3 regions of the Microbulbifer sp. ABE4_465 genome follow, and region 3 is predicted to be linked to each of the others. Evidence: predicted binding sites of a transcription regulator. Region 3 holds the regulator's gene; each other region holds the start of a gene.
What was found. The regulator LexA, encoded in region 3, represses DNA repair genes until DNA is damaged. The targets are predictions, from matches to a motif close to ACTGTNTNTANANACAGT.
Positions count from the first base shown of each region.

Region 1: uvrD (DNA helicase II) is a predicted target of LexA. The motif match lies at 2,451-2,468, and genes of this name have one in related genera.
Region 2: recN (DNA repair protein RecN) is a predicted target of LexA. The motif match lies at 3,850-3,867, and genes of this name have one in related genera.

Region 1 covers NZ_JBSWXV010000008.1:152,999-163,296, forward strand. The annotation lists gene ACXAG1_RS13595 (TRAP transporter substrate-binding protein) at 1-13, opposite strand, end outside; gene uvrD (DNA helicase II) at 203-2,419, opposite strand; gene hexR (transcriptional regulator HexR) at 2,706-3,560, shown strand; gene ACXAG1_RS13610 (multidrug effflux MFS transporter) at 3,771-5,024, shown strand; gene gstA (glutathione transferase GstA) at 5,050-5,649, opposite strand; gene ACXAG1_RS13620 (glutathione S-transferase family protein) at 5,671-6,642, opposite strand; gene ACXAG1_RS13625 (Gfo/Idh/MocA family protein) at 6,823-7,809, opposite strand; gene ACXAG1_RS13630 (LysR family transcriptional regulator) at 7,863-8,750, opposite strand; gene ACXAG1_RS13635 (pirin family protein) at 8,913-9,806, shown strand; gene ACXAG1_RS13640 (cation:proton antiporter) at 9,871-10,298, shown strand, end outside.
Region 2 covers NZ_JBSWXV010000002.1:564,069-574,366, forward strand. The annotation lists gene ACXAG1_RS06035 (RnfH family protein) at 1-285, shown strand, start outside; gene ACXAG1_RS06040 (outer membrane protein assembly factor BamE) at 320-664, opposite strand; gene fur (ferric iron uptake transcriptional regulator) at 962-1,372, shown strand; gene ACXAG1_RS06050 (1-acyl-sn-glycerol-3-phosphate acyltransferase) at 1,442-2,035, opposite strand; gene recN (DNA repair protein RecN) at 2,160-3,812, opposite strand; gene grpE (nucleotide exchange factor GrpE) at 4,131-4,736, shown strand; gene dnaK (molecular chaperone DnaK) at 4,888-6,822, shown strand; gene dnaJ (molecular chaperone DnaJ) at 6,948-8,072, shown strand; gene ACXAG1_RS06075 (hypothetical protein) at 8,148-8,615, opposite strand; gene dapB (4-hydroxy-tetrahydrodipicolinate reductase) at 8,863-9,672, shown strand; gene rimK (30S ribosomal protein S6--L-glutamate ligase) at 9,717-10,298, shown strand, end outside.
Region 3 covers NZ_JBSWXV010000001.1:435,467-445,764, reverse strand. The annotation lists gene ACXAG1_RS01780 (CsiV family protein) at 1-585, shown strand, start outside; gene ACXAG1_RS01775 (cold-shock protein) at 742-957, opposite strand; gene ACXAG1_RS01770 (mechanosensitive ion channel family protein) at 1,353-2,495, opposite strand; gene nagZ (beta-N-acetylhexosaminidase) at 2,563-3,576, opposite strand; gene ACXAG1_RS01760 (TetR/AcrR family transcriptional regulator) at 3,599-4,255, opposite strand; gene ACXAG1_RS01755 (DUF6763 family protein) at 4,472-4,804, shown strand; gene lexA (transcriptional repressor LexA) at 4,944-5,552, shown strand; gene ACXAG1_RS01745 (hypothetical protein) at 5,708-5,962, opposite strand; gene ACXAG1_RS01740 (hypothetical protein) at 6,008-6,574, opposite strand; gene topA (type I DNA topoisomerase) at 6,702-9,446, opposite strand; gene ACXAG1_RS01730 (hypothetical protein) at 9,704-10,228, opposite strand.

The DNA.
Region 1 (10,298 bases), on a different contig from region 3:
TTATTTTTTTCATGTCCGTTTGATTTTTATTTTTCGTTTTATTGCGTCATCCCGGTACCGGATCGCGTCCGGCATGACAAAAGTATCTGGGATCCAGTGAGTGTGGCAGGGTATTTGAGGTTGCTGCCGGTTCTGTGGTATCTGGATCCCGGATCAAGTCCGGGATGACGTTGTTGCTAAAATATGATGATGTCGATCGTGATTACAGCGGCTGTAGTTTGGCCATGGATACTACCAGCCATTTGGCTCCGGCGTCGTCGAAGTTGACCTGTACTCGGGCGCGTGGGCCGCTGCCTTCGAACTGCACCACGGTGCCTTCACCGAATTTGGCGTGGTCGACGCGGCCGCCCAGCGCCAGCGGTGGCAGGTCGTCGTCGAACTGCGGGGCCGGGTCGGAGAACTGGCCTGCTCGTCCGTAATTGGGTTGAAACAGGGGCTTGGAGACTTCGGTTTTCAGGCGAACCTCGTGGATGTATTCCACCGGGATTTCGCTCACAAACCGCGACGGTTTGTTGTAAGTCTCACTGCCAAACAGGCGGCGGCTTTCCGCGTAGGTGATATACAGCTTCTGCATGGCGCGGGTGATACCCACGTAGCAGAGGCGTCGCTCCTCCTCCATACGCCCGGGTTCCTGGGCGGACATCTTGTGCGGGAACAGGTTTTCCTCCACACCGGCCATAAACACCAGTGGGAATTCCAGACCCTTGGCGGAGTGCAGGGTCATCAGCTGCACGGCGTCTTCAAACTCATCTGCCTGGCCTTCGCCGGCGTCCAGCGCGGCGCTGTCGAGGAACTGGTTGATCAGTGGAATCTCTTCCTCGTCCACCGCCTCGCCATCAGCGTCCACGGTGGGCAGGCCGTCGAAGCCGCGACAGGCGCTCACCAATTCCTGCAAGTTCTCCACCCGGGTCTGACCCTTCTCACCCTTCTCCTTGCCGTGGAATTCGATCAGGCCAGTCTGTTCGATGGCCAGCTCGGCGATATGGTCGAGGGTTTTGTCGGTGCTCTCTTCGTCCAGCGCGTCGATCAGGCTCAAGAAGTTGGCCAGGGCATTGCCCGCGCGTGCGGCGAGGACTTTCTGTTGCAGCATCTTGGCGGCGGCGTCCCACAGGGAGCAGCCGTGTTCGCGGGCGAACTGGCGCACCATATCCACGGTGCGCGCGCCGATGCCGCGAGTGGGGGTATTCACCACCCGCTCGAAGGAAGTGTCGTCGTGGCGGTTGGTGATCAGGCGCATATAGGACAGCGCGTTCTTGATTTCCATGCGCTCGTAGAAGCGCTGGCCGCCGTAGATGCGGTAGGGCACCTGTTCCCGCAGCAGGCCTTCTTCCAGCACTCGTGACTGGGCGTTGGACCGGTAAAGGATGGCGATGCTGTCGCGGCGGTTACCATCGCGCACCCAGTCCTGGATGCGCTCGACAATAAAGCGCGCCTCATCCTGTTCGTTGTAGGCGGAGTAGAGCGCGATGGGCTCGCCCTTGTCACCCTCGGTCCACAGCTCCTTGCCGAGGCGACCGGTGTTGTGGGCGATCACCGCGTTGGCGGCGTTCAGGATGGTGCTGGTGGAGCGGTAGTTCTGCTCCAGGCGCACCGTCTGCACGTCTTTCAGATCCGCCTCGAAGTGCTGGATATTCTCGATTTTGGCCCCGCGCCAGCCGTAAATGGACTGGTCGTCGTCACCCACCGCGGTGATCGTGCACTGGTCGCCGGCCAGCAGGCGCAGCCAAGCGTATTGGATGGTGTTGGTATCCTGAAACTCGTCGACCAGGATATGGGGGAAACGGCGGCGGTAATGGGCGAGTATGCCGTCGTTATCCCGCAACAGTTCGTGGGCGCGCAGCAGCAGCTCGCCAAAGTCGACTACACCGGCGCGCTGACAGGCCGCTTCATAGGCGCTGTAAATTTGCACCATGGTCTGCAGCCAGGGATCGCCGGTGAGCTGGATATACTGCGGGCGAATCCCCTCATCTTTCTGTGCACCGATCCACCACTGGGTTTCCCGCGGCGACCACTTCTTGTCATCCAGCCCCAGCTCGTTCTGCACCCGCTTGATCAGGCGCAGCTGGTCATCAGAATCGAGAATCTGGAAGTTCTGCGGCAGCTTGGCTTCCTGCCAGTGGGCGCGCAGCAGGCGGTGGGCGAGGCCGTGAAAGGTGCCCACCCACATGCCGAAGGTGTTCACCCCCAGCAGTTCCTCGATACGCCCGCGCATCTCGCGCGCGGCCTTGTTGGTAAAGGTCACTGCCATAATGGAGTAGGGCGATGCCCCCTCCACCTGCATCAGCCAGGCGATACGGTGCACCAGCACACGGGTCTTGCCCGAGCCGGCACCGGCCAGAACCAGTTGATTGCCCGGCGGCGCCGCGACGGCTTCGCGCTGGGGGTCGTTGAGGGGGTCTAAGAGTTCAGATACGTCCATGGGGGCGGATTGTATCAGGGGTGGGGGGAGAACTGGGTATATAAACAGGGGTTTTTGTGGGCGGATGGGACGGCGGATGCGCTGCGCTTATCCACCCTACGGTTTGGTGGAGCGGCGCTGTAGGAGCCTGCCCTGCAGGCGAACATTATTGGGGCACGATTCGGTTCGCCTGCAGGGCAGGCTCCTACAGTAGGGGGGTGACAATAACGGCGTGGCGGGCTGCGGGGCTCGCCAGCACCGGGCCATGCCGCTAAACTGCACAGCTTGAACCAGAGAAGGTGTTGTCGTGAAGCCAGCGGAAGTCACGCAGAAGATCAGCGAACAGCTGAGTTCGATGCGCAAATCAGAGCGCAAGGTTGCGGAATATATCCTCGCCAATCCCGGCGAAATCATTCATATGCGGATCGTCGATCTCGCCACCGAAGCCCAGGTGAGCGAACCTACCGTGGTGCGCTTCTGTCGCGCGGTGGGCTGTTCCGGCTTCCAGGAATTCAAGCTGAACCTGGCCCAGCAGCTCGCCTCCAGCCCCAGCTTCGGCCAGATCGCCGTCACCGAAACCGACACCATCGCTGAATACAAACGCAAGGTATTCGACTCCACCGTCGATACCCTGCTGAATGTGCGCGACAAGATCGACGGCCGCGCCCTAGAAGCCGCTGTCGCCGCCATCGCTGCTTCCAAACGGGTTGAATTCTTCGGCTTCGGCGCCTCCGGTGCCGTCGCCGCCGACGCCCAGCACAAATTCTTCCGCCTGCAGATGGCCACCGCCGCCCACTCCGACCACCACATGCAGAGCATGTCGGCCATGAGCATGAAGCCCGGTGATGTGGTGGTCGCCATCTCCCAGAGCGGCCGCACCTCCTCGCTGCTGCGCTCCATGGAAATGGCCAAGGCGCAGGGCGCCACGGTGATCGGCCTCGGCCCCAGCGGCTCTCCCATGACACGCCAGTCCAGCATCCCGCTGGAAGTGGATGTGGAAGAAGATATCGAACTGTACACACCGCTTTCGTCGCGCATCGCCCACCTGGTGGTGATCGATGTCCTCGCGATCGGCGTCGCCCAGCGCAAGGGTCCACAGCTGCAGGAGCACCTGCTGAAGCTGAAGAAAGGCCTCTACAATCTGCGGGAAGAGAAACACTGACACGGACTGATCGTTCGGTCAGCGCCGCGCTTCGACCCCGGCTCCCCTGTCCCTGACCGCAAATTCCCGAACTGTCATGGAAACTGGCCTTGGCCCCCGTTACCATGCCGGCGCCCGCCGGTGTCTCGGTTTTAGCCGTAACAGCCGATGCCGGCCACCTCAACCGAGTACTTGCAACAAGTACTCGAGATTCTCTTCAATTGAGTTGTTATGCCCCCGAATTTCTTCGACGCCGAAGGCAAGCCGCCGCGTTGGCTCGCCCCCTGTCTCGCCGCACTGGTGGCACTGACGCCATTTGCCATTGATACCTACCTGCCGGCAATTCCCGCCATGGCCATGGCGCTGGGTGTGGAGGTGGCGCAGGTACAGCACTCGGTTTCCAGCTATCTGCTGGGGTTCGCCGTGGGCCAATTGATTGGTGGGCCACTGTCGGACCGTTGGGGTCGCATTGTCACCGGCACCATCGGGCTCGCCATCTTTATCGTCAGCTCGGCACTGATCCTATTTACCAACACCGTGGAACTGCTGGTGGCGCTGCGCTTCTGCCAGGCGCTGGGTGGCGGCTTTGCCACGGTGATCTGCGGGGCGATCGTGCGCGACCTGTACCACGGGCGGGACGCGGCGCGGATCATGTCGATGATTGCCACCATGATGCTGATAGCCCCCATGGCGGCGCCGGCGATTGGCGCGACCCTGCTGACCTTCGGCGACTGGCACGCGATCTTTATCTTCCTGCTGGTGTACGGTCTGCTGATGATGGTACTGGTGCGCGGGGTGCTACCGGAGACGGTATCCAAGTTCCGCCGCGCACGCCGCCAGCGGGAGTCCCGCCGCAGCATGCTAAAAGGCTATGCGCAGATCTTCCGCACCCCCCGTGCACTGGGCTTTCTGTTCGGGCAGGCGTTGATCAGTGGCAGCATGTTTATCTACATCACCACCGCGCCTTTCGTGTTTATGGAGCATTTCGGGGTTTCTTCCGCCACCTTCCCCATGCTGTTTGGCAGCTGTGTGCTGGGACTGGTGTTGATGGTGCAGCTGAATATCCGTCTGCTGAAGGTATTTGAACCGCGCCAGATACTGCTGGCGGGTATGGGGCTGCAGTTGTTTTCCTGCGCGCTGTTGCTGGCGAGCACCCTGTATTTCGGACAGGACCAGGTGTTGCTGGCGTGGATGGTTCCGCTGGTGATGGCGATGGGTGCCATCGGCATCATCACCCCCAACTCGGCCGCCTGTTATCTCGAATTCTTCCCCAGGATCAGCGGTACTGCGAATGCCCTGTACGGAGCCTCGCTGTTTATTTTTGGTGGGGTCCTGGGTGGAGCAGTGAACGCGGTGCACACCGGCACTCTGGTGCCGATCGCACTGGGGATGCTGTGTTGTTCCGCCGCCGCCCTGTGCATGGCGCTGTTTGTAGCGCGGGCGCGCCGGCCGATCGAAATTGAGGAGCAGACGCTGCGGGTATGACCCGCAGCCGTGGCTCTGCAGGCCTTTAAATCAGGCCTTCCGCCTTCAGTGCCTTCTGCACCCCTTCCCGCTGGCCCATGCGCTCGGCAAACGCCTTGAGCCTGGGCCAACTGCCGGTATCCACACCCACCTTGCTGCACCAGTTGTACACGGTAAACAGATAGGCATCGGCGATGCTGAAGTCGTCACCCATCAGGTAGTCTCCGGCCATCTGGTCTTCCACATACTGGAAGCGCTTCGCCAGTTTTTCTTTGGCTGCCGCCTGTTCATCATCGCTTCCATCCCAGAACAGGGGCAGGAAGGATTTGTGCACCTCGGTGGAAATGTAATTCAGCCACTCCAGCACCCGGTAGTGATCCAGTGAGCCGTATTCCGGGGCCAGTTTTTTCTCCGGTTTCTGCTCCGCCAGAAACTGCACAATGGCCGGTCCCTCGGTGAGCAGCTCGCCGCCCTCCAGCTGCAGCGCCGGCACATAGCCTTTCGGATTCACCTCCGTGTAGTCGCCGCCGCTTTCGGTCTCCTTGGTTTTCAGGTTCACCTTGCACAGGTCGAGATCAATGCCCGCCTCGCAGGCGACGATATGCGGTGACAGGGAACAGGCACCGGGGGCGTAAAACAGCTTCATGGTTTTCTCCGTGTCGTAGCGTTATCCGCGGCCGTGGGGCGCGCTGTAGTCCAGTTCCGGTCCCACAGGCACGATGCCAGTGGGATTGATGTTTTTGTGGCTGGCGTAGTAATGGGTCTTGATATGGTGGAAGTCCACCGTGTCCGCCACGCCCTCCCACTGGTACAGCTCGCGCACATAACCCCACAAATTGGGGTAATCCGCCAGGCGCTGCTTGTTACATTTGAAGTGGCCGTGGTACACGGCGTCGAACCGGATCAGTGTAGTAAACAGCCGCCAGTCCGCCTCGGTAATCCGTTCGCCGGTGAGGTAGCGGTTGCTCTGCAGGCGCTGCTCCAGTTGTTCCAACACCTCGAACAGCCGGTGATAGGCGGCCTCGTAAGCCTCTTTGCTGGTGGCGAAACCCGCACGATACACGCCGTTGTTGACGTTTTCGTAAACCAGCGCATTGGTGGCGTCGATATCGCCGTGCAGATCCTGTGGATAAAAATCCTGCTCGTCGCCGGTGAGGTCGTTGAACGCGGTGTTGAACATGCGGATGATTTCCGCGGACTCGTTGCTGACGATCTGCTCGCGCTGTTTGTCCCACAGTACCGGTACCGTCACCCGCCCGGAATAGTCCGCGCGGTTGCGGGTGTACACCTGGTGCAGAAAATCGCTGCCGAACAGCTTGTCGCCGCTGCTGCCTTCGTCTTTATCGAAGGTCCAGCCGTTTTCCATCATGTAGGGGCTGACCACCGAAACGTCGATGTAGTCCTCCAGCCCCTTGAGCTTGCGGAAAATCAGCGTGCGGTGGGCCCAGGGGCAGGCGAGGGAGACATAGAGGTGGTAGCGCCCTTTCTCCGCCTCGAAGCCACCCTCGCCACTGGGGCCGGCGCTGCCATCGGCGGTGACCCAGTTGCGCAGCTGCGCCGCCTCGCGCTCGAATTCACCGCCGCTTTTGTCCGTGTCGTACCACTTGTCTTTCCACTCGCCGTTTACCAGCAGTCCCATTCTTCACTCCTGTTACCGGATCCGCACCGGGCTTCACACTGTTCCACACACCACTCCCCACGAAAGTGTAAGAAGCTGTCATGCAGTTCAGTGTAATTCGGAGATTCGAAACTAAAATCGCAGTTATTCGGCGGGAAACACCGTTTTTTTAGCAAGAAAAGAGAAAGGGCAGGGGGCTCACTATCGAAACCCCGCCAGAATCTGGTCCATCACCCGCGAGGCCTTGCCGCCCTCGGCGCCGGCGACCGGGTGCGCACCCGCGCCGTTCAGGTGTTTGACCATATTCTCGATATGAAAGAACTGGATATTCTCCGGGTGGGCAATATCGGCCGTTTCGCGGTCATCGCCCGCTTCGAGCTGCAGTGGATTCTCCGCAAACACGGAAAAGCGGATTGTGCCTTTGGCGCCGCAGATTACCACCTCGTCACAGTAGTCACTGGCGCCGAAATTCCAGAAACCCGCACCGGTGGCGCCATTTTCAAATACCCAGCAGGCGGAAACCGCATCTTCAGCGTCATACAGATTCTGCTGATTGACCGCGATACCGCGGGCATCGGTAATGTCACCGGCCAGGTGGATAAACAGGTCGAGGCCGTGGCAGGCCAGGTCGACAAAATGTCCGCCGCCGGATACCGCCGGGTCGGTGCGCCAGTCGTACTCCGGTGACAGATCCGCGGCGGAAGGGGTGCGCGCATAGCTCCAGTTGATATGGCGCACAGCGCCGATACGACCGCTGTCGATCCACTCTTTGACTTTATTGAAGCGGGGCAGGGAGCGGCGGTAATAGGCGACAAACAGCTGCGCATCCAGCCCCTCAAACGCCCCGATGATTTCCTCGCACTCGGCAAAATTGAGCGCCATGGGCTTTTCCAGGCAGCAGTGTTTGTTAGCGCTCGCTATCTTCAGGGCGTACTCGCGGTGGCTGCCCGGCGGGGTGGCCACATAGATGGCATCGATTTCCGGGTCGTTGATCAGCTCGTCGGCGCTGGCGTAGGTTTTGGGTACCCCGTGGCGCGCGGCGTAGTCCGCGAGCTTTTCCCGGTCCCGGCGCATCACCGCCAGCAACTTCGAACCCGCCACCTTGTTAAATGCCGGGCCACTTTTCAGCTCGGTGACATTGCCGCAACCAATAATGCCCCAGCGGATTTTGTCGCTCTCACCAGTCATCTGTTAGATCCCAATTTAAATAATGCTAAGGCCTCGCGAGGCGCCAACCGCGATCATTCGATCGGCGGCAAACCCTCGCGCAGTGCGCGCAACAGCAGACAGGCGGCGGGGCCGGCGCGATCCTGGTCGGCGTACACCAGATACACTGTGGCTTCCCGCTCCCAGGGTTCCTCGGTGCGCAGGGGTAGCAAGCGATCGGCAGACAGGGAATCGCGGATGCGGGTCTGCGGCAGCCAGGCAAAACCCAGGCCCCGTTCAATCAGCTCGATGGAAGTGTGCACGTTGGTGACGGTGATGCGCTGGTCGGAACCGAGCCAGCCGGCATCCTGGCGATTCTTCAAAGCGGAATCGCGCATCACAATCTGCCGCGCCGCTTTCAGGTCCTCGCGGTTTACCGGCCGGCCCAGCTGATGCAACGGGTGGTCCGGGTGTGCCACCGGCACGAACTTTACCCGCGAGACGGGCTCACCCACAAACCCCTGGGGCACCCGCGCGGTAAGAATGAAGTCCACTTCCTGTTGCAACAGCAGCTCCTCGCCGCCAGAGAGCACCGTTTCGCGAATTTCCAGCCGGGTGTGCGGGTATTCACTGGCAAAGCGCTCCACCGCGTTGAACAGCGCCTCGTAGTCGAACAGCACATCCACCGCCAGACGCAACTGCGCCTCGGTACCCTCCGCAAGACTGGCGGCAACGGATTCCAGCGCCTCGGCCTCGTCCAGCAGGCCGCCGGCCCGATTCAACAACACGCGCCCGGCATCGGTCAGCTCCGCCTTGCGCCCGCGCACTTCCAGCAGCGAAACCCCCAAACTTTCCTGGAGCTTGTGCACCGCGTGATTGATGGAAGACTGGCTTTTGTGCACCGCATCTGCGGCCTGGGAGAAGCCCCCGTGCTCTACCACCGCCTGAAACATGCGCCACTGTTCCAGTGTTACCTTGGCCATAGACTGTCCTTCGTCTGAATTCGAAAACTGATTCCGCCTCGCACCACCGGGTAAAACGGAATTCCGATTAATCTATCGAGCTTGTCGAAACTTAGCTGCGATTATTTGCCATTTTCTGGCGATTTTATCGGCCTATACTGCCGGAAATGGAGGAACAGAACCATGTCTAAAGTCACATCAAATAGCGCAAACAGCGCCAGCATCCGCCCCGCTGCGCGGGTTGTGGCGGGCCATCCCTCTGCCGATGGCGCCGGGGTGAAGATTCACCGGGTGGCGGGTTTCCAGTCCCGGGACTTCAGTCCCTTCCTGATGATCGATGAGATTCGCTCGGAAAATCCTGATGACTATATCGCCGGCTTCCCGCCGCACCCACACCGCGGGATAGAAACCCTCACCTATATGCTGAGCGGCGAGTTCGAGCACCAGGATCACCTGGGCAACCGCGGCGCCATCAATCAGGGCGGTGCCCAGTGGATGCGCGCCGGCCGCGGCATTATCCATTCGGAAATGCCGTCCCAGGGTGAGGGCGGCATGCACGGCTTCCAGCTGTGGATAAACATGGCGGCGAAAGACAAGATGAGTAAGCCGGACTGGCGCGATATCCAGCCGCATCAGGTACGGGAGATTTCCCTGGACGAGAGCGGCTCGCTGATCCGCCTGATCTCCGGGCAATGGCAGATTGCCGGAGAACCGGAATGTGGTCCGCTGCTGGAAGCGGCCGCGGATGCGGCGGTGGCCGATGTGCGCCTGGCACCCGGCGCAGAAATTAACTTACCGGTGCCTCCGCAGCACTCAGTGCTGGTTTACCTATATCGCGGTGCGCTGGACACCGGCCGCGGTGTGGTGGAGCGCGGCAATCTGGTGTTGTTTGGCGATGGTGAATCGCTACAATTGCGCGCGCCGCAAGGTGCACCAGAGGAGGGCGTTGGACTGTTGCTGTTACACGGCACTCCATTGGACGAACCCGTCGCCCACTACGGTCCCTTTGTTATGAATACCCGCGAACAGATCGAACAGGCGGTGCGCGACTACAATAACGGCACGCTTACGGATTGAGTTTCGCGCACGCCGGGTAACCCGCCCGGCGTGCCGCCTATCTACTTGAGGTAATCCCCCGGGCATGGACGTCTATTACATCTTTTGCTTTCTCGCCGCCGTTTCCGTGTTCCTCGGGTTTATCAATCAGTATGTGCTGCGCACGCAGACCACCATCGCCATTACCGCGGGTTCCCTTGCACTCTCTCTGATCGTCACCGGTCTCGGCAAACTGGAAGTTGTCGAGCTGCGCGACTGGGTGGCGCAACTGCTGCCGCTGATGAACCTCCCGGACCTGCTGCTGAAGGGCATGCTCGGCTTCCTGCTGTTTGCGGGCTCACTGCATATCGACCTGCTGATGCTGCGCAACCAGAAGGTGGAGATTACGCTGCTGGCGATTGTCGGCACTTTGATTTCAACCTTCGCCGTCGGTTACATGCTGTACTTCTTTTTCGGCCTGATCGGTATGCCGGTTGAACTGGTGTACTGCCTGCTGTTTGGCGCACTGATTTC
Region 2 (10,298 bases), on a different contig from region 3:
CCCCACGAGCAGCGCCTGATGAGCCTGCTGGTGGAACCGGGTACTACGGCGCTGCAGGCGCTGGAGCTGTCGGGTATACCGCGGGAATACCCGGAAGTGGATCCGGCAACTGCGAAACTCGGGATATTTGGCCAGGCGCTTGGCACCAAGGGGTTGGCGGTGGCCGCAGAGTATGTTTTGCAGCCGGGAGACCGGGTAGAAGTGTACCGCCCGTTGATTGCCGACCCCAAAGAGGCGCGCAAGCAGCGGGCGGCGAAGGCGAAGCGTCAGGCCGAGGGCGGCTGACGCGGTTCGCTCCGGTCCGGGAAGCTGGGGGTGTTCAGGGCCAGTTGGCCGGCTGCCAGTCGCCGCTGGTTTCGATCAACTGGTCGCCATTGAAATAGACGGTGAAACGCTGCTGGGTCTCTTCCCCTTTGGGGCTGCGCACACGGTTGATGTAGTCCCAGCGGTTGGGGTTGAAGGTGTCCTCAACCAGCGGGGTGCCCAGCACGAAGCGTACCTGACGGCGGGTCATACCCGGTTGCAGTTTGTCGACCATCTCCTGGGTGATGATATTGCCCTGCTGAACCTGAATGCGGTGCACGCCGGGGAATTTGAACAGGCTGCAACCGGTAACCAGGCTAACCAGCCCGGCGATCAGCAGAATACGTACAACTGATGGCATTGAATGCTCCATCTGGATTTTTATGGTTCCTTAACGGCCCCCGACCTGACGAGGGTGTTCAGGTGGGGCTTGTGGCCCGGGCGTCCAGCGCCCGGCCCCAACACAGAATAGTCGCCATTCGGGCAATTAAGTTCCCGCATCTGCGGAAGATTCCTCACCGGATCCCCTCGCGGCACAGTTGGCGATTTCAGCGGTTGGGGTTTCGCTGTCCACACTGGGCGTGGATAATACCCGAACTATTCGCCTGCCAACAGGCGAAACACCGATAGAGAAAACACATCCGGAATCTGAATACACATGTCGAACGAAAATCAGGAACTGCGCAAGGCTGGCCTCAAGGTCACCCTGCCGCGTGTAAAAATTCTGCAGCTGCTCGAGAGCGCCAGTGAACAGCATCTGAGCGCTGAGGATGTGTACAAGATGCTGCTGGAGGCTGGCGAAGACGTCGGTTTGGCCACTGTTTACCGGGTACTGACCCAGTTTGAGAGCGCCGGCCTGGTGATGCGCCACAACTTTGATGGCGGCCACTCCGTATTCGAGCTGGACCGCGGCGACCACCACGACCACATGGTGTGCACCGATTCCGGCAAGGTGATTGAGTTCCACAACGAGCAGATCGAAGAGCTTCAGCACCAGATTGCCGAAGAGCACGGCTACGAGCTGACCGGCCACAGCCTGGTGCTGTATGTGAAGAAGAAAGAAGGCTGATAGCGACGAGCGTCGCTGCGCCTGACATGAAAAAGGGGAGCCTATGCTCCCCTTTTTCATGTCTGCCAATCACACCGGTGGGGTGTAATCGCTGGGGTATTTCCCGGTCTTGGTTGCGTAGAACTCACCAAACCGCGCCAGTTCCCTGGCCAGGTTTTCCCCCATTTCCATCGCGGGGCCGAGCCCGGCTTCCTTGCGCGCGAAATCGATAAAGCCGCATACCACCGGTACCGCCGCGCCGCGGGCAATGTGGTAGAAGCCGGTTTTCCAGCGCTCCGCCTTGCCGCGCGTGCCTTCCGGCGGCACTGCGATCACCAATTCGTCCCGCACCTTGTACTGATTGATGGTGGCTTCCACCAGGTTATTGGCCTTGCTGCGGTCCACCGCAATACCGCCAAACCAGCGCATGGTGCCACCCAGAGGAAACTGGAACAGTTTGTCTTTGCCCATCCACTGGGGGTTCACCTTCAGCTTCAGCGCGGCGAGGATAAAGAAATAGCCATCCCAGTTGGAGGTGTGTGGGGCCGCCAGCATCACGTACTTCTTCAGCTTCAGTGCGCGTTCGTCGGCGACCACCTTCCAGCCGTGCAATTTGAGCAGCAGGCGCGCGAGCAGGCGCAGGCAGGGAGTGAGGATTGGGGTGTTGAATATGGTGGTTTGCATAGTGAGACCGAGTTCTTTGCCCGACAGTGTAGTTGTATCCCCAGTGGGGCCTGGGTTTGGACGCGGCAGTATAAAGTGAATCTGCCGCCACTTTCGGTCAATTTCGGCCTCAGCTAGACCCCGGTCAGGCTCGCGCCAACATCTCCTCGGCGTGCGCCAGGGATTGTGCGGTGGGCTCGCCACCCAGCATGCGTGCGACTTCCACACTGCGCTCGGCATCTTTCAGCTCCCGTAGGGCCACAAAGGCCGCTTCTCCGTCACTGTGCTTCTCCACCAGGTACTGGCGATGCGCGCGGGCGGCCACCTGGGCCAGATGGGTCACGCAGATTACCTGGCCGCGCTCGCCCAGTTGGCGCAGCAGCTTGCCCACCACATCGCCGGTGGCGCCGCCGATACCCACATCCACCTCGTCGAATACCAGGGTGGGGGTGCGCGAGGTCTGCGCGGTGACCACCTGAATCGCCAGGCTGACCCGGGACAGCTCGCCACCGGAGGCGATCTTTCCCAGTGCCCGCGGGGCTTGGCCGGGGTTGGTGGCGATGAGTATCTCCACTTCTTCCAGGCCGGTGGCGGTGGGCTTTTCCAGTGATGTGAGTGCCAACTCCACCCGCGCGTGGGGCATGGCGAGATCCGCCAGCTGGCTGTTTACCGCATCCGCCAGCTTTTTCGCAGCTGCGGTGCGCAGTTTGCTGAGCTTGCCGGCGGCTTTGCGGAAGTCCTGCTCCAGCCGTTCGCACTCGCCAGCCAGCTTGTCCAGGGCATCCACCGCGCCGATTTCTTCCAGTTCCTGCTGCCACTGCTGTTGCAGTTCCGGCAGCTGATCCGGCTGGATCCGGTGTTTGCGGGCGATGGAGTAGATGGCGGACAGGCGCTCTTCCACTTCCGCCAGCCGCTCCGGGTCCATCTCAAAACGGTCGATATGCCGGGACAGGGTGCTGCCGGCCTCGTCGATCTGGATACGCGCGCTGTCGAGCATCTGCGCGACTTCGGCGAGCGCCGGGCTCTGTTCCGGCATGGCGCCCACCAGCTGCAGGGCGCGGTGCAGTTGCTCGGCGATATCGCCCTCACCGCCGTTCAGCAGCGCAGCCAGTTGATAGCTGCCGTTCAGGATGTCACCGGCATTGGCCAGCTGGCGCTGCTCGCTTTCCAGCTCCTCCAGCTCGTTTGGTTTCAGGTGCAGCTGTTCCAGCTCTTCTAGCTGGTATTCCAGCAGGTCGCGGCGGGCCTGGGTTTCCTCGGCGCTGTCTGCCAGTTTGCGGTAGCGGCGATACTGGTCCTGCCAGGTTTTGTAGTGAATGCGCACTTCGGCGCTCTGCGCCTCGGCGTGGGCGTATTCGTCCAGCAGGCGGCGGTGGGTGTCTTTCTTCAGCAGTGACTGGTGTTCGTGCTGGCTGTGGATATCGATCAGTTGTTCGCCCAGGGTGCGCAACTGCATCAGGGTGACCGGCTGGCCATTGATATAGGCGCGGGAGCGGCCGTCGGCACTGATGGTGCGGCGCAGGATTACTTCGCGCCCGGCGTCCATCTCCTGTTCTTCCAGCCAGGAGCGGGCGTCTTGATGCGCACTGATATCGAAGGTGGCGTGGATGTCGGCGCGCTTGGCGCCGGCTCGGACCAGCTCGCCGTTGCCGCGGTCGCCCAGCGCCAGGCCCAGGGCATCGAGGGTAATGGACTTGCCCGCGCCGGTCTCTCCGGTGAGGGTGCTGGTGCCCGGGCCAAATTCCAGCTCCAGCTGGTCGACCAGGGTGAACTGACTGATAGACAGATGCAGCAACATGGGAATGTGATCGCCGTTGTTAGATTGGTGATTCAGTAGTGGTTGTTTATACAGTATTTGTCCAGGGGGTTTCAATCACCCCGGGGGCTAATTGCGAGGCAATCAACAAGGCAGTTAACTTGGTCGTGCGGCGGGCAGCACATTTTCCTCACTCAATTGCCGGCCCGGCGCGGATCCCTTTCGGCATCAATTGCGGCATCACTTGAAGTGGCCACCGGCGCCCCCATATAGCCATCCTCACCCGCGGCGTCCCCGCTGCCGGTGTGTTCCCATTTTGACCAATTGGCAGTTGTCCGACGGACACAGACGGAGAAAGCAGTGGCCAAAGAGCGCAGCGAAGAAGAACAGATCGAGACTGGCGATCAGGCAGAGCAGGCCGCCGAGGTGGAAACCCCGAGCGCCGAAGAGCAGCAAGCCGCAGAAGAAGCGCTGGCGGAAGAGCTGGCTGGCAGTGACAGTGCACTGGAAGAAGAGATCGCTTCCCTGCACCAGCAACTGGCGGACCACAAAGATATGGTGCTGCGCGCCCAGGCCGAGGTGCAGAACGCCCGCCGCCGCGCCCAGCAGGATGTGGAAAAGGCCCACAAATTCGGCGTAGAGAAGCTGATCAAAGAGCTGCTGCCGGTGGTGGATAACCTGGAGCGCGCCCTCTCCACCATCGATGGTGAAGATGAAGCGCAAAAGGCGGTGGTGGAAGGCATCGAGCTGACCCAGAAGTCTTTTATCGACACCCTGGTCAAGTCCGGTGTGGAAGTGATCGACCCGGCGGGCGAGCCCTTCGATCCGGAACTGCACCAGGCTATGACCCAGGTGCCCAACCCGGATGTGGAGCCAAACACGGTTCTGGACTGCTTCCAGAAAGGCTACCGCCTGAACGGCCGCCTGGTGCGCCCGGCGATGGTGGTTGTTAGCAAAGCGCCGTAAGGCCTTTCGCTTTTTCACCAGAAACCCTGTGGCGCCGCCCTTGAAATGTGAACGGCGGCACCAATATAAGCAGGCAACCGAATTAAACAGCGCAGCGCCCGGCCACACAGAACAGAGCAGCGGCGCGCGCAGCAAAGTGAGGATTTAGAGCATGGGTAAAATCATCGGCATCGACCTGGGTACCACCAACAGCTGTGTGGCGGTACTGGACGGCGACAAGGCCCGCGTTATCGAGAACGCGGAAGGCGATCGCACCACCCCTTCCATCGTTGCATTCACCGACGACAACGAAGTGCTGGTGGGCCAGTCCGCCAAGCGCCAGTCCGTCACCAACCCGACCAACACCCTGTACGCGGTAAAGCGTCTGATCGGTCGCAAGTTCAAAGACGACGTTGTGCAGAAAGACATCAAAATGGTGCCTTACTCCATCGTTGAAGCCGAGAACGGCGACGCCTGGGTAGAAGTGAAGGGCGACAAGAAAGCACCGCCGCAGATTTCTGCCGAAGTGCTGAAGAAAATGAAGAAAACCGCGGAAGATTTCCTCGGTGAGAAAGTAGACGCAGCGGTAATCACCGTACCGGCCTACTTCAACGACTCCCAGCGCCAGGCCACCAAAGACGCCGGCCGTATCGCCGGTCTGGACGTGAAGCGCATCATCAACGAGCCGACTGCGGCTGCGCTGGCCTACGGCATGGACAAAGCCGGTGGTGACCGCACCATCGCGGTTTATGACCTGGGTGGTGGTACCTTCGATATCTCCATCATTGAAATCGCCGACGTCGATGGCGAGAAACAGTTTGAAGTGCTGTCCACCAACGGTGACACCTTCCTCGGTGGTGAAGACTTCGACCTGCGCCTGATCGACTATCTGGCAGAGCAGTTTAAGAAAGAGCAGGGCATCGACCTGAAAGGCGACCCACTGGCCATGCAGCGCCTGAAAGAAGCCGCAGAAAAAGCCAAGATCGAGCTGTCTTCCAGCCAGCAGACCGAAGTGAACCTGCCGTACATCACCGCAGACGCCACCGGTCCCAAGCACCTGGTTGTGAAACTGACCCGCGCCAAGCTGGAAAGCCTGGTAGAAGACCTGGTTACCCGCTCCCTGGAGCCGGTAAAAACTGCTCTGGCCGACGCCGACCTGTCTGCCTCTGGTATCGACGAAGTGATCCTGGTGGGCGGTCAGACCCGCATGCCGCTGGTACAGTCCAAGGTCACCGAATTCTTCGGCAAAGAGCCGCGCAAAGACGTGAACCCGGACGAAGCCGTTGCCGTTGGTGCAGCGATTCAGGGCGCGGTTCTGGGCGGTGACGTGAAAGACGTACTGCTGCTGGACGTAACCCCGCTGACCCTGGGTATCGAAACCATGGGTGGCGTGGCGACTCCGCTGATCGACAAGAACACCACCATCCCGACCAAAAAGTCCCAGGTGTTCTCCACCGCTGACGACAACCAGACTGCGGTGACCATTCACGTGGTGCAGGGTGAGCGCAAGCAGGCGGCACAGAACAAATCTCTGGGTCGTTTCGACCTGGCTGACATCCCGCCGGCACCGCGCGGCATGCCGCAGATCGAAGTAACCTTCGACATCGATGCCAACGGTATCCTGCACGTGCACGCCAAAGACAAGGCGACTGGCAAAGAGCAGTCCATCGTGATCAAGGCCTCTTCCGGCCTGTCCGATGACGAGATCGAAAAAATGGTACAGGACGCCGAGGCCAACGCCGAAGCGGACAAGCAGTTCGAGGAGCTGGTGACCACCCGCAACACCCTCGACGGCCTGATCTCCGCCACCAAGAAAACTCTGGAAGAAGCCGGTGACAAGGCGACTGCGGAAGAGAAAGCCGCAATCGACGCCGCTCTGGCAGAAGCCGAGGAAGCGGTAAAAGGCAACGACAAGGCGGCCATGGAAGCGGCTACCACCAAGCTGACCGAAGCCTCCGGCCCTGTCGCGCAGAAGATGTATGCAGAGCAGGCGCAAGCCGGCGAAGCCGCCGCGGAGCAGGCCGAACAGGCACAGTCTTCCGGCGGTGACGATGCAGTGGACGCTGAGTTCGAAGAAGTCAAAGACGACAAGAAAGAAGACAAGTAACTCTTCACGAGTCAACGACTTGTCCTAACCCTCCCTGAGCTGGCTCCGGGAGGGTTTAAAAAAAGGCGCGGAGGCTCGGCTGAGCTTTCGCGCCTTCTGCAGTTTTAAGAAGAACACACAGAGCTATGTCCAAACGCGATTACTACGAAGTCCTCGGCGTCAGCAAAGGCGCGGATGAAAAGGAGCTGAAAAAAGCTTACCGCCGGGTGGCGATGAAATATCACCCGGACCGCAACCCCGACGATAAAGAGGCGGAAAACAAATTCAAAGAGGCCAACGAGGCCTACGAAGTGCTTTCCGATCCGCAAAAGAAAGCGGCCTACGACCAGTTCGGTCACGCCGGCGTTGACGGTCAGGCAGGCGGCGCCGGTGCCGGCGGCTTTGGCGGTTTCTCCGATATCTTCGGTGACGTGTTTGGCGATATCTTTGGTGGCGGCGCCGGTGGCGGCCGCCGTGGTCCGGCACGCGGTTCCGACCTGCGCTACGACCTGGACTTGGATCTGGAAGACGCAGTGCGCGGCACCACGGTCAAGATCAAGGTGCCGACCCTGGCCAACTGTGGCACCTGTCATGGCTCCGGTGCCAAGGCCGGTTCCAAACCCCAGACCTGCGGCACCTGTGGTGGTGCCGGTCAGGTGCGCATGCAGCAGGGATTCTTCTCGGTTCAGCAGACCTGCCCCAACTGTCGCGGGCGCGGTACCGTAATCACCGATCCCTGCACCGACTGTCACGGTCGCGGTCGCGTGGAAGAAACCAAAACCCTGTCGGTCAAGGTACCGCCCGGTGTGGATACCGGCGATCGCATTCGCTTGGCCGGTGAAGGCGAAGCCGGCCCCGATGGCGGCCCGGCCGGCGATCTGTATGTACAGGTCATGGTGCGCGAGCATGAGCTGTTCCAGCGCGATGGTAAAAACCTGTACTGCGAAGTGCCGATCAGCTTCGTGACCGCTGCTCTTGGTGGCGAGATGGAAGTGCCGACCCTGGATGGCAAGGTCAAACTGAAGATCCCGGCCGAGAGCCAGACCGGAAAGCTGTTCCGCCTGCGCGGCAAGGGTGTCACCCCGGTGCGCGGTGGTGCCCCGGGCGACCTGCTGTGCCGTGTGGTGGTGGAGACCCCGGTAAACCTGTCCACAAAGCAGAAAGAACTGCTGGAAGAATTCGCCGGTACCCTGAGCGAGAAGAAAAATTCGCCCCGCCAGACCGGTTGGTTTGAGGGCGTGAAGAATTTCTTTGGTGATATGAAACTGTAAGCGCTGTGCGCTGTTACGTTCTGGTTCACGCTACAAAAAAGCCCGGTCTGTAAAGCCCGGGCTTTTTTGTTGGTGTCAGTTTTCCTCAAGCCTCGCACGAAGCTCCTGGTGATATTCCTTCTGGATTTTTTTTAGCTCTTCCAGTTGCTCTTCACTCAAGACGCTGATGGCTTCCACTCGGGTTGCCGCGCGCACCGCAATTATCTTTGCATCAATCTCTTCTTTCTGTTCCTCGGTCAACTCGGGGACCATCTTGTCTGGCTTGATGCCGTAGTCGCCCATAATGGCCATCTGCAATTCGAAGTTTTTTTCCAGGAGAGGCAGAACCTTCTCTTCCTGCTCCGGTGTCAGCTTCAGGCGCAGGGTTATCCAGTCCGCGATATCGTCGTATTTCTCCCAGAAGTCGTCCATTGATCCCAGCTTGCTATCGGAAGCCTGGCTATCAGAGGCGTGGCTGGGGAAGGAGAGTATGGTGGAGAGCAGTATTGCCAGGATGGCGGCGGACAGGTTGGACCAGAGAGAGTTTTGCGTGTCACTAAACATCAAGAGGCGCTCCATTCATTCGGGCTATTCAAAGTCTAGTGAAGGAATTCTGTGTCACAAGGTGAACTCCCGGGTCAGTTCTCTGGTAGCTTTGTTCGCTGTGGCGGATGTCACAGTGTTGGCGCCGTCATGCTTTTTGGTGGGGTGCGCCGAAAAACCGGGGTAGAATCCGCCGCTTTCGTTCGGTCGGGCTGAAAATAGGCCGATGAGCGACTGGAACCTCGGTACAGCAGGAGAGTCAGGGAATATGTCAGTAAACATTGCAATCACAGGGTTTGGTGGCCGTATGGGCCGGGTACTGGCGGAGGCTGTGTCCTATGCAGAGCAAGAGGGTAAGGCCAGGCTGAGCGGTGCCATCGTGCGCCCCGGGTCGAGCCTGGTGGGTGTGGATGCCGGTGAGGTGGCCGGTCTCGGCCGCAATGGCCTGGCAATTGTGGACAGCCTGGAAAAGGCCGAGTTCGATGTGCTGATCGACTTTACCTCACCGCAGGCCACGCTCGCCAATGCGGCCTACTGTGCCGAGCGCGGCAAGGCTATCGTGATTGGCACCACCGGGTTTACCGCGGACGAGCGCGCTCAGATGTTGAGCGCGGGCGATAAAACCCCGCTGTGTTTCGCGACCAATTTTTCCACCGGTGTGAATCTGTGCTTTAACTTACTGGAAACCGCGGCGCGGGTGCTGGGCGATGACGTGGATATTGAAATCGTCGAGGCCCACCATCGCCACAAAGTGGATGCTCCCTCCGGTACCGCGCTCAGTATGGGAGAAGTGATTGCCGATACCCTGGGGCGGGACCTGTCCAAGGTCGCAGTCTATGGCCGCGAGGGCCAGACCGGGGCCCGTGAGCGCGAAACCATTGGATTTGCCACTGTGCGCGGCGGCGACGTGGTGGGGGAGCATACGGTGTCTTTTCTCGCCGACGGCGAACGCATTGAAATCACCCATAAGGCCAGCAGTCGTCTGGCATTTGCCCGCGGTGCCGTGCGCGCCGCGGCCTGGTTAACCGGCCGCGCTGCCGGCCAATACGATATGCGCGATGTGCTGGGGTTGAAGTAACGCCACGTCACCTCGCGGTATTACACGCTTTTAAGGAGCGACACTTGGATAAAAAGATCATTGTTGGCAGTGAAGAGTGGTGTGCCTTTCCGAGTCTGGGGATTCCCGCGATCAAGGCGAGGGTGGACTCCGGAGCCAAGACTTCCTGTCTGCACGCCTACAACATCCAGCAATTCAACCGTGGCGGTGAGCCGTGGGTGAGCTTCGAGGCGCATCCTCTGCAGAATCTGCGTCGCCCTCGGGTGCGCTGTGAAGCGCGTGTACTGGACCGCAGAACCATACGCAGTTCTTCCGGCGATTCGGAAAAGCGCCTTGTGATCAAAACCAGTATCAGTATTGGCGGCAGTGTCTGGGACATTGAACTGACTCTGACCAACCGGGATTCCATGGGTTACCGCATGCTGCTCGGCCGCGAGGCGATGATGGGGCGCATGCTGGTGGACCCGTCGGAGAGTTTTTGCCTGGGGGAAATCCCGCCCAGTCAAATCGAAGAGTACTACCACGACGAGCACCATATAGCGGGCACGGGTCTGCGAATTGGTGTGCTGGCGTCGAACCCGGATCTGTACAGCAACCAGCGGATTATGGAAGCCGGTGCCGAACGCGGTCACCGCATGACGTTCCTG
Region 3 (10,298 bases):
GCGCCGGCGGTAGTCATCAGCGGCGGCGAAGTCAGCGGCGATCATCACCAGCTGGAGGGCAGTGTCACACTCAGCGTATCGCGCTACCTACATCTGAGCACTGATCTGTGGCTGAGCGAGTGGGCGGATCAAGCGGGGAATGGCGGCCAGTGGAATCCAGCAACGGGGAGCAGCTTTCCATCCGGTGTCGAAAGCGCCCCCGCTGGCATCGCGGTACCCGCGCGCCCACGCGCCCCGGTTGCGCAACAGGCGGACACAATGAACGAAGAGCCCATGGGACTGACGTCAGCTGCCAACCAGGGCAACGCACCGAACAGCTACAGCGACACCGCCAGCGGCGGCTTCAGCATCAGCGCAGATCGTGCGGTGTTTCACAGCGAGAGTGGAGAAATCGACGGTATTGGCGCTCCCGCCTTGCCGATGGAGAAAATCGCGAAACGCGTAGCGGTACTGCAGGAAGAGCGCCGCCTGCGCAGCGGTGAACTGCACTATATTGACCACCCCATGCTCGGGGTGTTGATCGAGGTGCGGACGGTGACGCCTTCCCCGGAAGAAGACATCGAACCAACCGGACTCGTCGACTAACCTGGAATTACCGCTCCAGCCGGGGCCGGATTCGCGCACAAAAAAGCCCACGGAATAGCAGTACATCCTGCTACCCTGTGGGCTTTTTTATTGAGGTTGGCGCCAGCGTCGAAGATTCAGCGCACTGCCGACGGCCAACCTAAACGAGGTCGCGAATTACTCGCAGGGAACCACGTCTTCTGCCAGCAGGCCCTTGTCGCCCTGCTGCATCTCAAATTCTACCGACTGCCCTTCGTTCAGGGTCTTGTAGCCGTCGCCGCGGATGCTGCGGTAGTGAACAAAAATATCTTCCGCACCTTCTGAACAGGTGATAAATCCATAACCCCGGGCATTGTTAAACCACTTCACGGTACCCGTAACGCGATCACTCATTAAGCCAACCTCATTTATTGTTATTGCGTTCGCCCCGGTTGCGGGCGACTCGCCTACCCCAATTGCGGTGGCCGTGCCGATAAAACCAAACCTTTAGAGAGAAAGATCTGGAGGCCGGCCACTGTCTCGAAGCACCCATCCGACATGTCGAACAAGTCGTTACCGATTCTTAGATAAAACTGCGCCACTGTCTAGGTTTGCACGTGAAATTAATGTTACTTCCCACCTACAATGCGCAACATATCACCAATTCAGTAACGAAAGTGCCACACTTTTTGACTTTTCATGCTCTAAAGCCCCAAATCTCGAACAAGCCCAGACGCACAAACCTGACATTCGTTGCGCCCCTCTCCGCTCGAAACTCGGGGCATCGAGCATCGATCAAATGACGGCACTCAAGCACTCAGCGGACTGGAGGGTTCGGCACGCCGATCGCCCAACGCCAACTCTGGTATATCCGCGATATGCAAGGTCGACGTTGGGAAGGCACAGGAGGCCCCCTGATCTTCGACAATCTTCAGGATCTTCAGCAACACATCCTGTTTGATTTCGTGATAACGCACCCAATCCGTGGTCTTGGTAAAGGTGTAAATAAAGAAATCCAGTGACGAGGGCGCAAATGAATTGAAGTTTACGATCAGCGTCTGATTGGTATCGATCTCCGGGTGCTGCTCCAGCATCGCCCGCACTTCTTTCACGATGGGCGCCATCCGTTGCGCATCGTCGTAGCGAATACCGATGGTTTCGTAAATCCGGCGGTTCAGCATACGCGACGGATTCTCCACCGAGATCTGGGTAAACACACCGTTGGGGATATACAAGGGGCGCTTGTCGAAAGTACGAATTCGGGTCAGGCGCCAGCCAATATCTTCAACCGTCCCTTCGATTTCCTTATCCGGCGACCTTACCCAATCCCCCACTTTGAACGGGCGATCCAGATAGATCATCAGCCCGCCAAAGAAATTCGCAAGCAAGTCTTTGGCGGCAAAACCGATTGCCAGGCCACCGATGCCGCCCATGGCCAGTATCCCGCTGAGGTTGTACCCGAGCCGTTCCATGACGACCATGCCCGCAGTAATCATGATGGAGGCCCGCACCAGCTTGCCTATGGCACGCACAGTGGTTGTGTCGACGGGCTTACGCGCGTAGCGCGGATCTGCGAGATTCTGCTCAACCTCTTTCGCAAAACGCAGCGCAAACCAGGTAACCACCACGACAAAGCCTATCGCTCTGGGTTTGCCATCCAGCCAGAGCAGGAGTTCTGCCCCGGTCGCGTCACCGGCACGGGCAGCGGCAAACGATAGCCCCAGCAACCAGACCAGGATTGACGCGGGCGGGTTGATCGAATTGACCAGCGCATCATCCCAGGGGTTGACGGTTCGCTCCGCGCGCTCGCGCAGCCGGTTAACAAACAGTCCCAGAACCCAGGACGCAGTAGCCGTGATTAATACGACGACAAATATTTCGGCAATCCAGAAACGATCATCCCCCACCAGAGAGCGCAAAAACGCTGTAACTGACTCCACAAACAACTCCATTAGTTACTGAAATTTATTGCTGTACAAACAAACGTGCGCACCATTTTTAACAAATAAGGCACGGTATTTACATCCAGGAGGCCAGCCACTGCCGGGTTTTCTGCCAGCGCTCACTCTTTTCCAGTGCCCCCCAGGATTGAATTTCCCCGCGGCCGCGCATCCGCTCCAGGCGCTTGCTGGACGCAGGATCCGGTGTAAACCCTTCCAAAGCCTCCAGCACCTCAATGGCACCTGCACGATTATTACAGACCACGCCCATATCGCACCCTGCCGCCATGGCAGCGTGAATACGTTCCCGGTAGCCGCCTGCAGCGCCCGCGCCCTCCATGGTCAAATCGTCACTGAAAATAACGCCATCAAATTTGAGGCGCTTGCGCAGAATCTCCTGCAGCCAGAACCGGGAAAAACCCACCGGATTTTCATCCACCTGAGCAAAACGAATATGCGCCGGCATCACGGCCTCCAGCTCACCGGCCGCAATACTCTCGCTAAATGGTATGCAATCGGAAGACAGCACCTCCTCCAGGGGGCGCTGATCCACGGGCAACTCTTCATGACTGTCTTCGAGCACCTGCCCATGCCCCGGGAAGTGCTTGCCGGTCGTGGCCATGCCCGCGTCGTGCATACCCGCCATAAACGGGCGCGCCTTCTCGGCAAGCTTCAGTGGATCCCGGGCAAAGCTGCGATCGCCGACAATACGGCAGAAGTCGTCGTCCGCATCCAGCACTGGCGCGAAACTGAAGTCGATGCCAACCGCCAGCAACTCCGCGGCCAGCAACCAGCCCACATCTTCCAGTTGCTGTTTATCGGCCCGGGCACTAAGCGCCTGCATTGAGGGAATTCGGGTGAAAGAATCGCGAAAGCGCTGCACCCGGCCCCCTTCCTGATCTACCGCCAGCAGGATTTCAGGACGAAGGGCGCGAATCTCTGCAATCAGTGCCTCCAGCTGTGGCCGGCTTTCGAAATTCCGCGCAAAGAAAATCAGTCCGCCCACTTGGGGATGACGCAGCAGCGTGCGCTCTTCCTCGGTGAGGGTGTGCCCTTCGACATCAATCATTACCGGGCCAATCGGGGTAGACATCCGCATGAACTCCACATTGAATTTAATCGACGTCGCCGGCGTTGTTTCCCGGCATGGGCGCAGTGAGCATGGCTACGGCCGCGGGCGCCAGGCGCGCCAGGGTCTCCTCGAGACTGCTCTGGGCGCCAAAATCTTCCCGAAGGATAGCTTCAATGGCGTCAAAGCTCGAAAGAGAAAAGACCGTAGCGCCAAGCATGAAGTAGAGACGCCAGTAGAAGGTCACCGGGTCAACGTGCGGCAGAGCCGCCGCCAACTGCCCCGCAAAGCGCCGGTAGCTGTCACCGTAGCGGGATACGATAAAACGCCGCAAGTGCCCCTGGGACTGGGTATACGCCAGACCGAGCAATCGCATAAAGCGTTTCGGGTCGCGCCCCTGACTGGCCAGACCGGCCAGCGCCACCCGGTACAGGCTTTGCAGCAGATCATCCAGTTGCAGTGGCTCACCAGCCCCCGCCCTGCGCGCAAGCTCCTGATCGAGAATGGCCGTAAAAGGTGTAAGGAACCGCTCGAAAACAGCCTGAATCAGTTCTTTTTTAGAACCGAAATGGTAGTTCACCGCTGCCAGGTTCACCCCGGCGGTACTGGTGATGGTACGCAGGGAGGTCTCGGTAAAGCCCCGCTCCGCGAACAGGACTTCAGCGGCGTCCAGAATACGATGGACTGTGTCTGACTGACTCATGCCGATTTCACACCAATTCAAACCAACAATTTAAACGCTTGTTTTACCGCGAGACTAGCACAGTCCGCCGACGATGAAACCTGCGCAAGCCATTCTCCACCCCGCGGGAGTACCAAGCTTGCGTCCACCACATTAGAACGAGTGTACAAGTTCTGAAAGCGCCGGGATGGAACTGAAGGCGAAGACAACAAAGCAGTAAAAGAGGAGGAGCACGCCATGGCACGAATCGCTCCGGAAATTGGCAGTTGGTTTGAAAATTTTGATACTGGCGACCTGTTTGAAGTGGTTGCGGTTGACCATCCCGCCCGCACGATCGAAATTCAGTATGTGGACGGCAGCCTGGACGAAATCGAGTTCCAGAACTGGCCGTCGCTACCAGTGATTGGCGCCGCCGCTCCGGAAGACGCCAATGCAGGTTATGGCACCTTTGCCGACGAAATGCAGGATGAGGAAGACGCAGGCTACCGCAGCCCGATCTTTTCTCCCGCGCAAAGCGCCATTGACCGGCTTGAAGGAGATTCGTTTCCGGGTACTGACGAGGGCTACTGACGGATCGCTCCGGCCAGTGCCCGCCGTCATCGTGCTGCGAGTCAACCGCAACCCCGCAATCGGGCAATGATTGCGCGCCCCTGAAATCTGTATATAATCACAGCAACTGTATATAAATACAGACAACAGGAAGGCGCCCATGACAAACCTCACTGCACGCCAGGCTCAGGTACTGGAACTGATCAAATCCTATCTGGATGATACGGGCTACCCGCCCACCCGAGCCGAAATTGCCCAGGAGCTGGGCTTCCGCTCACCCAATGCCGCGGAAGAACATCTGAAAGCCTTGGCCCGCAAAGGCGCGATTGAAATGGTCGCTGGCGCTTCCCGCGGTATTCGAATTCCCGACTACAACAGTGGTTTACCCATTGTTGGCCGCGTTGCCGCCGGCAACCCGATTCTGGCGGAAGAAAATATCGAAGAGTACTGCGAAATTCCCGCGGAATTTTTTCACCCACCCGCGGACTACCTGTTGCGCGTACACGGCATGAGCATGAAAGATGCGGGTATTCTCGACGGCGATTTACTGGCCGTGCAGCGCACTGACAATATTCGCAATGGGCAGATCGTTGTTGCGCGCATCGAGGACGAAGTCACCGTGAAGCGCTTCAAACGTCGCGGCAATCAGGCCACCGTGCAGCTGCTGCCGGAGAATCAGGACTTTGATGTGATCGAAGTGGACATGCGGGACCGCAGCTTTGCCATTGAAGGTTTGGCGGTGGGCGTGATTCGGCAGAACCCGATTTGACAATGGCGGTTCGGAGCGACAAGCCCGCAGGTTTTCTGGATCCCGGCCTTCGCCGGGATGACAAGTCGCCAAACATCCCGTGTCTCGCACTTCGAACATAAAAAAACAGGGCTTTTGCCCTGTTTTTTTATGTCTGCGAATTAACCACAGAATGTTCAGTGAATCGTGTGCTCGGCCAGATCCACCTCTTCTTCCTCAAACGGCTCCGGCTCCATCTCGTTGATGTCCTGTACCGCTTCGATCCCCGCCTCCAGCATGGCACGGGCCACCGCCACCTTGTGCTCGCGCAGGAAATGCTGGCTCTCGTCCGAGAAATGAATACGCACCAGCGGTTCTCCCTTGTGACCAGCGCGTCGCAACGCTACATCACCATTGGACAACTCGATGATTTCGTAAGTCTCGGTAGACATTCACTTCTCCACAAACCGCGTAATTTGGAGCCAGTGTACCACACCCTACCACTCCTGACTGTGGGCCCTCTGGCGCTGGATCAGCTCGAAAAGGGACTGGTACCACTGCTGCACCCGCTCACGGGTGAGAGGCTGGTCAGGGGCCTCGGCCGCGCTATCCAGTTGGCGTACCGGGATGATGGACTGGACGGTGGCAGCAGGTTTGGAGGGCGCCGCCTGCGCAGCAGAACCGGTAGAGCCAGAGCTTACTGAACCAGAGGCGCTCAGTACCCACAATTTACGCCAGGCTGCGAAGAGCCCCGCAAACCAGCTATCGGGGTTTTCTGCGAGACTGACCAGCTCATTGGCTTCACCACTGAATTTGCCACGCTGGGACACCAGGGACGCCAGCGCCTGCGCTGTTTCCGGCTCAGCACCGGCCGCAAAACCCAACTGCATCTGATGCCCCTGCTCCGCCAGAAACGCACGGTAACCACGCCACAACTGCAGCACCGCCGCTTCCAGCAGGGAGGACTCCAGCAACGGCGTATTGCCCGCTTCCGCGCTGGATTGCAGCAGCAGCTGGGCCTTACGCAGCGCCGAAGCGACGGTACCGGTATAGGGATTACTCAAACTGCATACCTCTGGGATTCTGGATCCCGGCCTTCGCCGGGATGACGGATAGGTCTGGATCCCGTTACCGGATCAAGTCCGGCACAGGCTCTTCGCCGGGATGACGGGTCGGCAGGTCTCCGACCAATTACTTGGCCGGGGATTTTTTTGGAGCAGCCTTTTTCTTGGCTGGCGCCTTCTTGGCAGCCGCTTTTTTGGCCGGGGCCTTTTTCGCGGCAGCTTTTTTCTTCGCCGGAGCCTTTTTAGCCGGCGCTTCTACCTGCCACTTGCCATCGCGATAGAACGCCTTCCAACCGGTCGCCTTGCCCTCTTCCTCACTCTGGACATACTGCTCCTGAGTTTTACGGCTGAAGCGCACAACCGTATCACGGCCCTCGTTGTCCTCGGTGGGAGCAGAGAACAGGAAGCTGTACTTGGGATCGATTTCGTCCTTGTGCGGCAGCAGCTCCTTGATCAGGGGTGCGCGGGTTTCGCGATTTTTCGGGAACTGACTGGCAGCCAAAAACAGACCGGAGGCGCCGTCGCGGAGAATATAGGTATCATCCACTTTCTCGCAGGCCAGCTCCGGCATGGGTACCGGATCCATTTTGGGCGGTGCCGGCTGGCCACTCTTCAGCAGCTTGCGGGTGTTCTTGCAGGTTTCGCTGGTACAACCAAAGTACTTGCCGAAACGGCCGGACTTTAACTGCATATCCGCGCCACACTTGTCGCACTCGATGACCGGGCCATCGTAGCCCTTGATCTTGAAGGTGCCCTTCTCTACCTCGAAGCCACTACAGTCCGGGTTATTACCGCAGATATGCAACTTGCGCTGCTCATCCACCAGGTAGTTATCCATGGCGGTGCCGCATTTCGGGCAGCGGCGCTTGTCTCGCAGCTGGCGAGTTTCCGCATCTTCGTCTTTTTCCGCATCTACCGCTTCTTCACCGGACACCAGATTCATGGTGTTGGTGCAGCGCTCCTTGGGCGGCAGTGCATAACCGGAACAGCCGAGGAACACACCGGTGGAGCCGGTGCGGATCTGCATATGCCTGCCGCAGGTACCGCACTCGATATCCGTATCCGTCGGCGCATTGCGACGCATACCGCCTTCTTTATCCTGTGCCACCTCGAGACGCTTGCTGAAGTCGGAATAGAATTCGTTCAACAGGTCTTTCCAGCCCTTTTTACCTTCCGCCACGGTATCCAGAGATTCCTCGAGGCTCGCGGTAAAACCGTAATCCATCAGGTCGGTGAAGCTTTCGCTCAGGCGGTCGGTAACGATATCGCCCATTTTTTCCGCGTAAAAACGGCGGTTCTCCAGGCGCACGTAGCCGCGATCCTGAATGGTGGAGATGATCGATGCATAGGTGGAAGGACGGCCGATACCGCGTTTTTCCAGCTCTTTTACCAGTGCCGCTTCACTGAAGCGCGCCGGTGGCTTGGTGAAATGCTGTTTCGGATCCAGCTGTTTCAGGTTCAGTTTTTCACCGACCTTGATGTCCGGCAACACCAGATCTTCGTCTTTCTTGCTCTGCACCGGCGCGACTTTCAGGAAGCCGTCAAAGCGGATTACGCGGCCGCGGGTACGCAGTTCGAAGTCACCGGCGGTAACCACAACAGACGTAGAAGTGAACTGGGCCGGCGTCATCTGACAGGCCACAAACTGCTGCCAGATCAGGGTGTACAGACGCTCGGCATCGCGCTCCATACCGGACAGCATATTCGGTTTTACCCGCACATCGGAAGGTCGAATCGCTTCGTGCGCTTCCTGAGCGCCCTCTTTGCTGCTGTAGCGGTTGGGGTTTTCCGGCAGGTATTTATCGCCGTAATTCTCACCAATAAATTCGCGCACAGAAGATACGGCTTCGGCGCTCAGATTGGTGGAATCGGTACGCATATAGGTGATGTAACCCGCTTCATACAAGCGCTGGGCCATCATCATGGTTTTTTTCACGCTGAAGCTGAGGCGATTGCTCGCGGCCTGCTGCAACGTGGAGGTAATATAAGGTGCGCTGGGCTTGGAGCTGGTGGGCTTGTCGTCCCGGGCGCTCACGGTGAAGTCGCTGGACTGCAGCGCCTTCAGCGCCGCCATGGCCTGTTCTTCGTTGGTGGGCTTGAAGGCCTCACCGGCCTGCTTTTTCACTTCCAGGCGCAGGGCGTCTGACTTGGCCGTTTGCGTATCGGCAAACAGGGTCCAGTATTCTTCCGGAATAAACGCGCGGATTTCCCGCTCGCGCTCTACTACCAGCTTTACCGCAACAGATTGCACGCGGCCGGCGGAAAGACCGCGGGCAACTTTCTCCCACAACAACGGGGAAACCATGTAGCCCACGATGCGGTCGAGGAAACGGCGCGCCTGCTGCGCGTTGACCCGGTCGATATCCAGGGGGCCCGGATCCTGGAACGCCTCCTGAATGGCGGATTTGGTAATTTCGTTAAACACCACGCGGCGGTAGCGCTGCTCGTCGCCACCAATGGCTTCCCGCAAGTGCCAGGCAATCGCCTCTCCCTCGCGGTCCAAGTCCGTCGCGAGGTAAACGTGGTCGGCGTTGGCGGCCAACTTGCGCAGCTCGTCCACCACCTTTTCTTTACCTGGCAGAATCTCGTAGTGCGCTTCCCAGTTGTGATCCGGGTCGATACCCATGCGCTTGATTAGCTGCTCACGGCTTTTCTTGCGCTTGTAGACCTCTTTGTCTTCGGGCGACAGCTTGCGGGTTTCTGCGGCCCGGCGCGCACGCTCTTTGGGATCCACGGCCTGTTTCGCCGATGCACCGGTAGGAAGATCTCGGATATGACCAATACTGGACTTCACCACGAAGTCCTTTCCGAGATACTTGTTGATCGTTTTCGCCTTCGCCGGTGACTCGACGATGACCAGTGATTTACCCATAAGCTTTTGATTTTTAATAGAAAATTTACTACTCACACACACCGCACCCGATTCGGTTTCGGCAATGCGCTGCGCGAATATATATGCTCCGCCCCCAGTGTGGTCAAGCAAATCGGCGAAATCAGAGTCAAATTGGTTACCAATTCCTGCCTGTTACCAGCGCCTGTGACCGGAGATTCCAGGGATCGTTCAATCGGTTAAAACAGTAGCCCAGATCTGCCACGGGGCCAGTTTTACCACGTGTGACACACGCCCTTTCAGGCCTTTCCGGCCTCACCGCGGGAAGGCTCGCGTATTGCTTCTTCTATTACTGGCCGCTGTGCCGCCAGTGCTTCCTGAATCTTTGCAAACCCGCTCTCACCACTGCGCTCGCGCCACTGCACGCCGAGGCCACTGTCATTCGCAAATATGGCGGTGGCATCGCTTGGCAATGCGGCGATCAGTTCTTTCAGCGCTGATTGTGCCGCCTCAACAGCCGCGCGCCCCTTGCGCCAGTCCCACTGGCCGCTGAAATGCATCTCGTGTGACATACGCTGTAATTCCACCCCCCACCCGGTATGTAACCGGCGCGGGTTACGCCACTGCGAGAAGTAAGTCGCTGCAGTGCCCTGCCCCAGCGCCTCGGGCAGGGGTTGCATCTGCACTTTCAGGCCCGCACTGGCAGCCTTCTGACGCAAATCCGCAAGCATGCGATCGCGACTGCTGGGCTTCAGCCACATTACCGGGCCGATCACCAGGACAACGGCAAATATGACGACAACAATAGGCACCCAACTGGCCATGATGGTTTTCCTGTCAGAATCGAGAGCGAACAATTTACGCGATATCGCATCCCCCCAAACGGGCGCGACA